DNA from 3 places in the Hydrogenophaga sp. NH-16 genome. Region 3 is predicted to be linked to each of the others. Evidence: predicted binding sites of a transcription regulator. Region 3 holds the regulator's gene; each other region holds the start of a gene.
What was found. The regulator LexA, encoded in region 3, represses DNA repair genes until DNA is damaged. The targets are predictions, from matches to a motif close to ACTGTATNNNNATACAGT.
Positions count from the first base shown of each region.

Region 1: the regulator LexA is predicted to act here: its motif matches at 1,648-1,665, upstream of recA (recombinase RecA).
Region 2: the regulator LexA is predicted to act here: its motif matches at 2,152-2,169, upstream of DD542_RS04275 (DNA topoisomerase IV subunit B).

Region 1 covers NZ_CP029344.1:2,225,953-2,229,226, forward strand. The annotation lists gene DD542_RS10770 (sensor histidine kinase) at 1-341, opposite strand, end outside; gene DD542_RS10775 (response regulator transcription factor) at 368-1,036, opposite strand; gene DD542_RS10780 (helix-turn-helix domain-containing protein) at 1,080-1,568, opposite strand; gene recA (recombinase RecA) at 1,706-2,800, shown strand; gene recX (recombination regulator RecX) at 2,809-3,258, shown strand; gene argC (N-acetyl-gamma-glutamyl-phosphate reductase) at 3,270-3,274, opposite strand, start outside.
Region 2 covers NZ_CP029344.1:886,858-890,131, reverse strand. The annotation lists gene DD542_RS04280 (transglycosylase SLT domain-containing protein) at 1-153, opposite strand, end outside; gene DD542_RS04275 (DNA topoisomerase IV subunit B) at 153-2,120, opposite strand; gene DD542_RS04270 (MFS transporter) at 2,287-3,274, shown strand, end outside.
Region 3 covers NZ_CP029344.1:2,685,839-2,689,112, forward strand. The annotation lists gene DD542_RS12985 (hypothetical protein) at 1-164, shown strand, start outside; gene DD542_RS12990 (D-2-hydroxyacid dehydrogenase family protein) at 237-1,244, opposite strand; gene DD542_RS12995 (hypothetical protein) at 1,292-1,642, opposite strand; gene lexA (transcriptional repressor LexA) at 1,775-2,455, opposite strand; gene DD542_RS13005 (asparaginase) at 2,572-3,274, shown strand, end outside.

The DNA of each region.
Region 1 (3,274 bases), 460 kb from region 3:
CCGCTGATCACGCCCTGCCGGGCATCCCGGAGCTGGTAGTACACCAGGTCGCTGTCATCCGCCTTGAGCAGGTCGCGCGCCTGCGGGGTCAGGTTGAAGCTGACCTTGTCGTCCTTAGTGACGACAAACTGTGTGAGTGCCTGAAGGTTGAACTCGAGCGCCCGGTCAAATGGTTTGGACGCAATGCTCTGGGCCACGAACCAGGTCAGTGCCAGCGACAGCGGCCACAGCAGCAGCAGCGGCGTGAGCATCCAGTCGAGGATCTCACCGAACAGGCTGCGCTGCTCGCGCTGGAACAGTCCGAAGGTGATCCGGTGGCTGTCCTGCTTGTGATCGGGCATGTCGGGGCAGGAGGGCGCTCAGGCGCTCAGATCTTTTCGAGGCAGTAGCCCAGCCCCCGTACGGTCGCGATGCGGATCGGGCCTTTCTCGATCTTCTTGCGCAGACGGTGGATGTAGACCTCGATGGCGTTGTTGCTTACCTCCTCGCCCCACTCGCACAGCCGCTCGACCAGTTGGTCCTTGCTGACCAGGCGGCCGGCGCGCTGCAGCAACACCTCCAGCAGGCCCAGCTCGCGTGCCGAGAGTTCGACCATCTTGCCGTCGATGGTGGCCACGCGGCCGGCCTGGTCGTACACCAGCGGGCCGTGCTTGATGGTGGAGCTGGCGCCGCCCATGCCACGGCGCGTGAGCGCGCGCACCCGGGCTTCGAGCTCCTGCAGCGAGAACGGCTTGGCCATGTAGTCGTCGGCGCCGTAGTCCAGGCCCTTGACCCGCTCATCGACGCTGTCGGCGGCGGTCAGGATCAGCACGGGCAGGGCCGAGCCGCGTGAACGCAGGCGCTTGAGCACCTCCAGGCCGTGCAGTTTGGGCAGGCCGAGATCGAGGATCAGCAAGTCGAACTCGTTGTTGGTCATCAGGGCCGCGTCGGCCTCGCTGCCATTGGCCACATGGTCGACCGCGGCACCTGCGGCCCGCAGACTGCGCAACAGACCGTCGGCCAGGACCTGGTCGTCTTCTGCAATCAGGATGCGCATGGGTGTCTCCTTACGGGTTCTGGGGTCATTGTAGGTGGCGCGCCTAGCGCGAAGCATACGCCTCCAGCCCCAGCGCGACCACGGTCGCCACCTCGGTGCCGACCTGCGCGCGGAACTCGGTTTCCGCCCGCGCCACTGCCAGCCGGAAGGCCTCCAGCCAGAGCAGGCCGGTCTCGGTGAAGACGATGCGCCGCGCACGCGCGTCCAGCGGATCGGGCTCGCGCCGCACCAGGTCCCAGGCCTCGCACTGCGCCACCAGATCGCCCATGGCCTGCTTGCTCATGCCTGCGGCGGCGGCCAGTTCGGTCAGGCGCGAACCCTTGAGGGCGAGGTGGCGCGTGATGTGGATGTGGGCGGCGCCGATCTGCTCGCGTGCGGCCAGGTTGGACAGGGCCAGGGGCACATTGGCGTCGTGCGCCATCAGGAACAGCACGCGCTCGTCAAAGCGGCGCAGCGCATGACCCATGACACGGCCCAGGTGGGTGGCCCGCCAGCGGTCGTCGGCGGTCGTGGAAGCGGGTGAGACAGGCATGGCAAATGGTAAGGCAAACTGACCATTTATTGGCTTGTGAGAAGTTTATGTGGCGATACACTCCTGTTCAGACATCCAGCCTGTACATAAATCCACAGACTGATGCAAGTACCCACTCACACACAGGAGCACCGCACATGGACAACGCCACCAACACCGAAAAAGCCAAGGCCCTGCAGGCCGCGCTGGCCCAGATCGAAAAGCAGTTCGGCAAGGGCACCATCATGCGCCTGGGCGAAGGCGAGGCCATCGAGGACATCCAGGTGGTCTCCACCGGTTCGCTGGGTCTGGACATTGCTTTGGGTGTCGGCGGCCTGCCCCGTGGCCGTGTCATCGAAATCTACGGCCCGGAATCCTCGGGTAAGACCACGCTGACCTTGCAGGTGATTGCCGAGATGCAGAAGCTCGGCGGCACCTGCGCCTTCGTCGATGCCGAACACGCGCTGGACATCCAGTACGCGCAGAAGCTGGGCGTGCATGTGCCCGACCTGCTGATCAGTCAGCCCGACACCGGCGAACAGGCGCTGGAGATCGTGGATTCACTGGTGCGCTCTGGTGCGGTCGATCTGGTCATCATCGACTCGGTGGCGGCGCTCACGCCCAAGGCCGAAATCGAGGGCGAGATGGGCGACAGCCTGCCCGGCCTGCAGGCCCGCCTCATGAGCCAGGCCCTGCGCAAGCTCACTGCCACCATCAAGAAGACCAACTGCACGGTCATCTTCATCAACCAGATCCGCATGAAGATCGGCGTGATGTTCGGTTCGCCCGAAACCACCACCGGTGGCAACGCGCTCAAGTTCTACGCCTCCGTCCGCCTGGACATCCGCCGCACCGGCACCATCAAGAAAGGCGAGGACGCGATCGGCAACGAAACCAAGGTGAAGGTGGTGAAGAACAAGGTCTCGCCACCGTTCAAGACGGCCGAATTCGACATCCTGTTCGGCGAAGGCATCAGCCGCGAAGGCGAAATCCTTGATCTGGGCGTGCTGCACCGGGTGGTCGAGAAGTCCGGTGCCTGGTATGCCTACAACGGCGAGAAGATCGGCCAGGGTCGTGACAACGCGCGCGAGTTCCTCAAGGAGAACCCCGAGCTGCGCGTGGAGATCGAGAACAAGGTGCGCACCGAGCTGGGGGTGCCCCTGCTGCCGGTTGATGCGGGAGCCGAAGAAGCTGCCCCGGCCGTTGCCAAGGGCAAGAAGGCCAAGGCCACCGAAGCCGAGGCCGCTGAATAAGTCCTGCGGTGGGGTTCGACAAGATCTCGCTCAAGGGCCGAGCGCTGCGGCTGCTGGCCGGCCGCGAACACTCGCGCGCCGAGCTGGAGAAGAAGCTGGCACCCCACGAGCAGGAGCCTGGTGAAGTGCAGCGCGCCCTGGACGAGCTGCAGGCCAAGGGCTTCATCAGCGAACAGCGGGTGGTCGAGTCGGTGATCCACCGGCGGTCCGCCCGGCTGGGCGCAGGTCGCGTGAAGCAGGAACTGCAGGCCAAGGGCGTCAGTGCCGAGGCGGTTGCCGAGGCGGTGGACCGGCTTCGGGGCACCGAGACCGAGCGGGCCCGCGAGGTCTGGCGCAAGAAATTTGGCGAGCCCGCGGCGGACGCGGCGGGTCGTGCCAAGCAGATGCGATTCCTCGCATCGCGCGGCTTTGGCGCCGAGGCGATCCGTCGTGTGGTCCGCGGTGCGGACGACGATTGATACGGCGGGCGTTACA
Region 2 (3,274 bases), 1.8 Mb from region 3:
GGGGTAGAGCAGCTCATAGCGGGCGTGGAGCGGGCGGTCGGCATAGTGGGTGACGCCGTTCTTGTCGCGGTACGCCCAGACTTCGGCATGCGCAGTCCCCGCCAGCACCACCGCCAGCAGGACACCACCGAATATCAGGGCCAGACGGGGCATCACACATCCACCTCCACGGAGTCACCGTGGAGTTCCATCAGTTCACGGCGCGCGGCGGCCTCGCCTTTTCCCATCAGCCGAGTGATCAGGGCCTCGGTGGCGGCAAAGTCCATCGAACCCAGCGTCACCTGCAGCAGGCGGCGGGTGTCGGGGTTGAGCGTGGTGTCCCAGAGCTGCTCGGCGTTCATCTCGCCCAGGCCCTTGAAGCGGCTGATCTGGCACTTCTCGCGGTTCACGCCGTCCTTCTCGGCCTTGTCCAGGATGGCGTGCAGCTCGCCCTCGTCCAGCGCGTACTGCTTGGCCGCGGGCTTCTTGCCACGCGCCGGCACGTCCACACGGAACAGCGGCGGGCGCGCCACGTATACATGACCAGCCTCGATCAGCTTGGGGAAGTGGCGGAAGAACAGGGTGAGCAGCAGCACCTGGATGTGCGAACCGTCCACATCGGCGTCCGACAGGATGCAGACCTTGCCGTAGCGCAGGCCACTCAGGTCGGGCGTGTCGTTCGGCCCGTGCGGATCGACACCGATGGCAACCGAGATGTCGTGGATCTCGGTGTTGGCGAACAGGCGGTCGCGCTCGACCTCCCAGGTGTTGAGCACCTTGCCGCGCAGCGGGAGCACGGCCTGGCACTCCTTGTCGCGACCCATCTTGGCGCTGCCGCCGGCCGAGTCGCCCTCCACCAGGAAGAGTTCGTTGTGCGCGGTGTCGCGGCTCTCGCAATCGGTCAGCTTGCCGGGCAGCACAGCCACGCCCGAGCCCTTGCGCTTCTCGACCTTCTGGCCTGCCTTCTGGCGGCTCTGCGCGGCCTTGATCGCCAGCTCGGCCAGCTTCTTGCCATAGTCCACGTGCTGGTTGAGCCAGAGCTCCAGCGCCGGGCGCACGAAACCGCCGACCAGGCGAACGGCGTCGCGCGAGTTCAGACGCTCCTTCACCTGGCCCTGGAACTGCGGGTCCAGCACCTTGGCACTCAGCACATAACTGGCGCGCGCGAACACATCTTCGGGCAGCAGCTTGACGCCCTTGGGCAGCAGCGCATGCAGCTCGATGAAGCTCTTGACCGCCTGAAACAGACCGTCTCGCAGGCCGCTGTCGTGCGTGCCGCCGGCGCTGGTGGGAATCAGGTTGACGTAGCTCTCACGCACTGGCGCGCCGTCTTCGGTGAAGGCCACGGCCCAGGCCGCACCTTCGCCATCGGCGAAGCTGTCGTCCCTGGCGTCGGCGTAGCCCTCGCCCTCGAACAGCGGGATCACCGGGTCGGTGGTCAGGGTCTGCTGCAGGTAGTCGCGCAAACCGCCCTTGTATTGCCAGGTCTGCGTATCCCTGCTTTTCTCGTTCACCAGCGTGACCTGCACGCCGGGCATCAGCACCGCTTTGCTGCGCAGCAGGTGGGTCAGTTCGCCCAGCGGCAGCGCGGGCGAGTCGAAGTACCTGGCGTCGGGCCAGGCGCGCACCGTGGTGCCCTGCTTGCGGTCGCCCTCCCCCTTGGGCGTCACCACCAGCGGCTCGATCACGTCGCCGGCACCGAAGGCCAGTTTCGCCACCTGACCGTCGCGGAAGCAGGTGACTTCCAGACGGGTCGAGAGCGCGTTGGTCACGCTCACGCCCACCCCGTGCAGACCGCCGGAGAAGCTGTAAGCACCACCCTTGCCCTTGTCGAACTTGCCGCCGGCGTGCAGGCGGGTGAACACCAGCTCGACCACGGGTGCCTTTTCTTCGGGGTGCAGGCCGAAGGGAATGCCGCGGCCGTCGTCTTCCACGCTCACCGACCCGTCGGTGTGCAGCGTGACCTTGATCTTCTTGCCGAACCCAGCGAGCGCCTCGTCGGCCGCGTTGTCCAGCACCTCTTGAATGATGTGCAGCGGGTTGTCGGTGCGGGTGTACATGCCCGGCCGCTGCTTGACCGGCTCCAGTCCCTTGAGGACGCGGATGGAGCCTTCGGAGTACTCGTTCGATTGGGTTGCCATCGGGAAATTGTAAGGTGAGGCCCTTCAAAAGCCTGTATGCAAACACAGATACCGACCGCCGCCTGTCCAGCAATGCCAGGCGCTCATCAATCTGCGCGAGAAATTTCACCACCGCGCGTCCACCCTGCGACGCCTTCGGGAAAGCCGGATTCGCTACAGTGCCGGGATGTCTTCAGCTTCTCCCATCTCCGTATCACCAGCGCGCCTGTCGGCCGCACAGGTGCTGCTCTGCGGCGCCGCCATCGTCACCCTTTCCATGGGGGTGCGCCATGGTTTCGGTCTCTGGCTGCAGCCGATCACCCAGGACATGGGCTGGACCCGGGAAAATTTTTCCTTCGCGCTGGCCATCCAGAACCTGGCCTGGGGCCTGTTCGGCATCTTCGCCGGCATGGCGGCCGACCGCTTCGGCGCCTTCCGGGTTCTGGTCGGCGGAGCGGTGCTGTACGCGGCAGGCCTCGCAGGCATGGCGCTCTCGCCCACGCCGTTCGTGTTCATGCTGACCGCCGGCCTGCTGATCGGCGCGGCCCAGGCCGGCACCACCTATGCCGTGGTCTACGGTGTGATCGGTCGCCAGATCCCTGCGGAGCGCCGCTCCTGGGCCATGGGCGTGGCGGCGGCGGCCGGCTCCTTCGGCCAGTTCCTGATGGTGCCTGTGGAAGGCTGGCTGATCTCGGGCTTTGGCTGGCAGCAGGCGCTGCTCATCCTCGGGGCAGCGGTGCTGCTGATCATGCCGCTGGCACTGTTCCTGCGCGAGCCGGGTTTCAGGGGCGGGGCGGCACCAAAGCGCGAACAGACCATCGGGCAGGCCCTGCGCGAGGCCTTCGGCTACCGCAGCTTCCAACTGCTGATGGCGGGCTACTTCGTGTGCGGCTTCCAGGTGGTGTTCATCGGCGTGCACATGCCCAGCTACCTCAAGGACCACGGCCTCTCGCCGCAGGTGGCCAGCTACGCGCTGGCCATCATCGGCCTGTTCAACGTGATCGGCACCTACGCCGCCGGCGCGCTGGGACAGCGCCTGGCCAAACGCCACATCCTGGCCTTCATCTACCTGGCGCGCTCGGTCGCCATCGTGGTCTTCCTCTGGGCACCGCTCACGCCCACAAGCGTCTATGTCTTCTCCGCCGTGATGGGCGTGCTCTGGCTCTCGACGGTGC
Region 3 (3,274 bases):
ACGTTGTGGTGCCGGTGGAGCCCACGGCCAGGCACGATTCATCGACGGGCACCTCTGCAGTGGAGGCCGCGGACATGGGCAACCTCATTGATTTTGAAGTTCTTGATTTCACGCCACCCGATGACGGAGAAATCCCACCGGGTAAGGACGCACAGTCCAAATAGTCAGCATGTTTGCTCAACAAAAAAAGCCAGACACGTGCTGGCTTTTTTTGTTGGCGCTGCTGAGCCTGATGGTCAGCGTCGCACTTGCAGGGCGCCAGGGTTGACGATGTTGGTGGGCGTTCCCTTGATGAAATTGACCACATTGTCGAAGGCAGCCGAGAACAAGGTCTCGTAGTTGCTGAGCTCGACGTAGCCGATGTGAGGCGTGCAGATGCAGTTCTCGAGCCTGAGCAGCGCATGCCCCTGAAGAATCGGCTCTGATTCGAAAACATCGATGGCGGCCATGCCGGGGCGCCCCCGGTTCAACGCGGTCAGCAAGGCCTCGGCCTCGATCAGTTCGGCCCTGGATGTATTGACCAGCAGAGCGGTCGGCTTCATGCGAGAAAGATCCTCCAGCGTGACACAGCCCGCGCTGCGGTCGCTGAGTCGAAGATGAAGGCTGAGCACATCCGAACGCTCAAAGAGATCTTCCCGGCTGGCTGCGACCTCAAAGCCGTCGGAAACGGCCTGCCGGCAGGACTCATCGCTACCCCAGACCAGCACCTGCATGCCGAAGGCCTTGCCGTAAGCAGCGACCAGCTTGCCGATGCGGCCATAGCTCCACAAGCCGAGTGTCTTGCCGTGAAGAACCATGCCGAGGCCGAAGTTGGCGGGCATGGACGATGACTTCAGCCCCGACTGTTGCCAGGCACCGTGCTTGAGGCTTGCGACATACTGGGGAATGCGCCGCATCGACGCCATGACCAGAGCCCATGTCAGCTCGGCGGTGGAGATCGGGGAACTTGTGCCTTCGGCCACGGCGATGCCGCGTTCGGTGCAGGCAGTGACGTCAATATGGCTGCCGATACGCCCCGTCTGCGCAATGAGCTTCAGGCGAGGCAGCTTGTCAACCAGTTGACGGGATACCGGGGTTCTTTCCCGGATCAGGACCACGATGTCGGCATCCCGCAACCGTATGGACAGTTGCCCGACCCCCTTGACCGTGTTGGTGAACACTTTGGCGGGATAGGGGTCGAGGCGCGCTGCGCAATCCAGCTTTCGGACGGCGTCCTGATAGTCGTCCAGTATCACGATGTTCATGGAGCACTATTGTGCCGCCATGAGCATTCTGTACAGACTTTGAGCTGTCAGGCGGGTTCGGTGCGGTGCTCGAGAGCGGCCAGACGGTCCAGTTCGGCGCAGACATCGGCCATGCGCCCTGAAATCACCAGGCAAGCGCTTCGATCCGGTTGGCTGGTGTGCTTCAAGCGGATGGTTGCTGTCTGTGAGGGCCGCGACACCTCGTCCATGGAAGCGCCGTGAGAGGCCGACAGCGACTGTTTCGGTTGCTTGTTGGCCAACCATCCGGCCCTGACAAACCGCTGCATCAACGTTGGCAGCGGTTTGCGGGTCTTGTTGGGACAAGGAGGTGACGGCAGCCAGTTGTCGATCAACTGCAACGGAGCGCGCCAGGTCTTGGAGGTGATGCGGATTCCCATGTGAAACTCCGGAAAGGGGTTGGACACAGGCAGGATTGGTTCGGAAGAGCCGCTCTCGCAGGGTTTGCCAAGGACAGTGTGCTGTTCTGGCAAAACGCCCGCCACCTGCGAGGGCGGCACCGACCCAGCGGGTCAGATCTGGAAGCTGTTGCGAATCAGGCCCACGGCGAGGCCTTCGATCTCGAAGGGTTCACCCGGTTGCACCACGATCGTTTTGTAGTCCGGGTTTTCCGCGTGCAGCTCGATTTGGTGGTCGCGGCGCATGAAACGCTTGACAGTCACATCGTCTCCGAGCCTGGCCACCACGATCTGCCCATTCTTCGCGTCCTTGCCGGACTGCACGGCCAGCAGGTCGCCGTCGAGGATGCCGACGTCGCGCATGGACATGCCGCGCACGCGCAGCAGGTAGTCAGGTGTGCGCTGGAACAGGCTGCGCTCGACGTGATAAGTCTGGTCGACGTGTTCCTGAGCGAGGATCGGTGAGCCGGCAGCCACCCGCCCGATCAGGGGCAGCATGAGCTGAGAAAGGCCGGGCATCGGCAGTGTAAGCTGATGAGTCCGCTGATCGTTGATGGCCTGCAGATCCCGGCTGCGAAGACGGATCCCGCGGGAGGTGCCGCTGACCAGTTCGATCATGCCTTTGCGTGCGAGCGCCTGAAGGTGCTCCTCGGCCGCATTGGCCGACTTGAATCCGAGCTCGGTGGCGATTTCTGCGCGGGTGGGTGGAGCGCCGGTGCGGGCAATGGCGTTCTGGATCAACTCCAGGATTTGCTGCTGGCGGGCCGTGAGCTTGGGCGGGAACGACTCGATCATGTCAACCTCGTGGTTAGGCGGGATGCGGCTGGACGGGCTGTTTGCACATCCAGTATCTGTATTTTTAAACAGTTTCGGAGACTTGGCAAGTGAACGACAACAACAGAGGCTTTTGCGTGATCCTGGGGACTGGCGGAACGATCGCCGGACGGGCCGCCCGGGCAGGAGATAACGTGGGATATGTGGCAGGGCAGGTTCGTGTGGAAGATCTTCTGGAGGGCGTTCCAGCGCTGCAAGGCAGTCCACTGGAGGTGGAGCAGGTGGACCAGGTGGACAGCAAGGACATGCACTTCGGTCTGTGGAAGCGGCTGTTGCTTCGGCTCTCTCACCACCTTGCACGCGACGAGGTTGCCGGCGTTGTGGTCACACACGGCACCGACACGCTGGAAGAAACTGCCTTTTTCATCCAGACGGTGCTGCAGCCCCGCAAGCCGGTGGTGTTCACCTGCGCGATGCGCCCAGCCACCGCCCTTGTGCCCGATGGCCCTCAGAACCTGCTGGATGCCGTGACCGTGGCGGGTCATCCCGAGGTCGGAGGGTGTGTGGTGGTCTGTGCGGGGCTGGTGCACGCGCCCGAGCACTTGACCAAGGTTCACAGCTACCGGGTGGATGCGTTCGATTCGGGCGATGCCGGCCCTATGGCGTGTGTGGAAGAAGGCGAGGTCCGGTGGTTCCATGCTCCTGCAAGCCGCCCGACCGCCGAGCGTTCTGAGGCACTGCTGGCGCGGGTGCTGCGGGCCGATGCGCTGCCACGCGTCCAACTGGTGACCAGCCATGCCGATGCCGACGGCTCCATCGTTCGCGCGCTGCTGCAGGCGG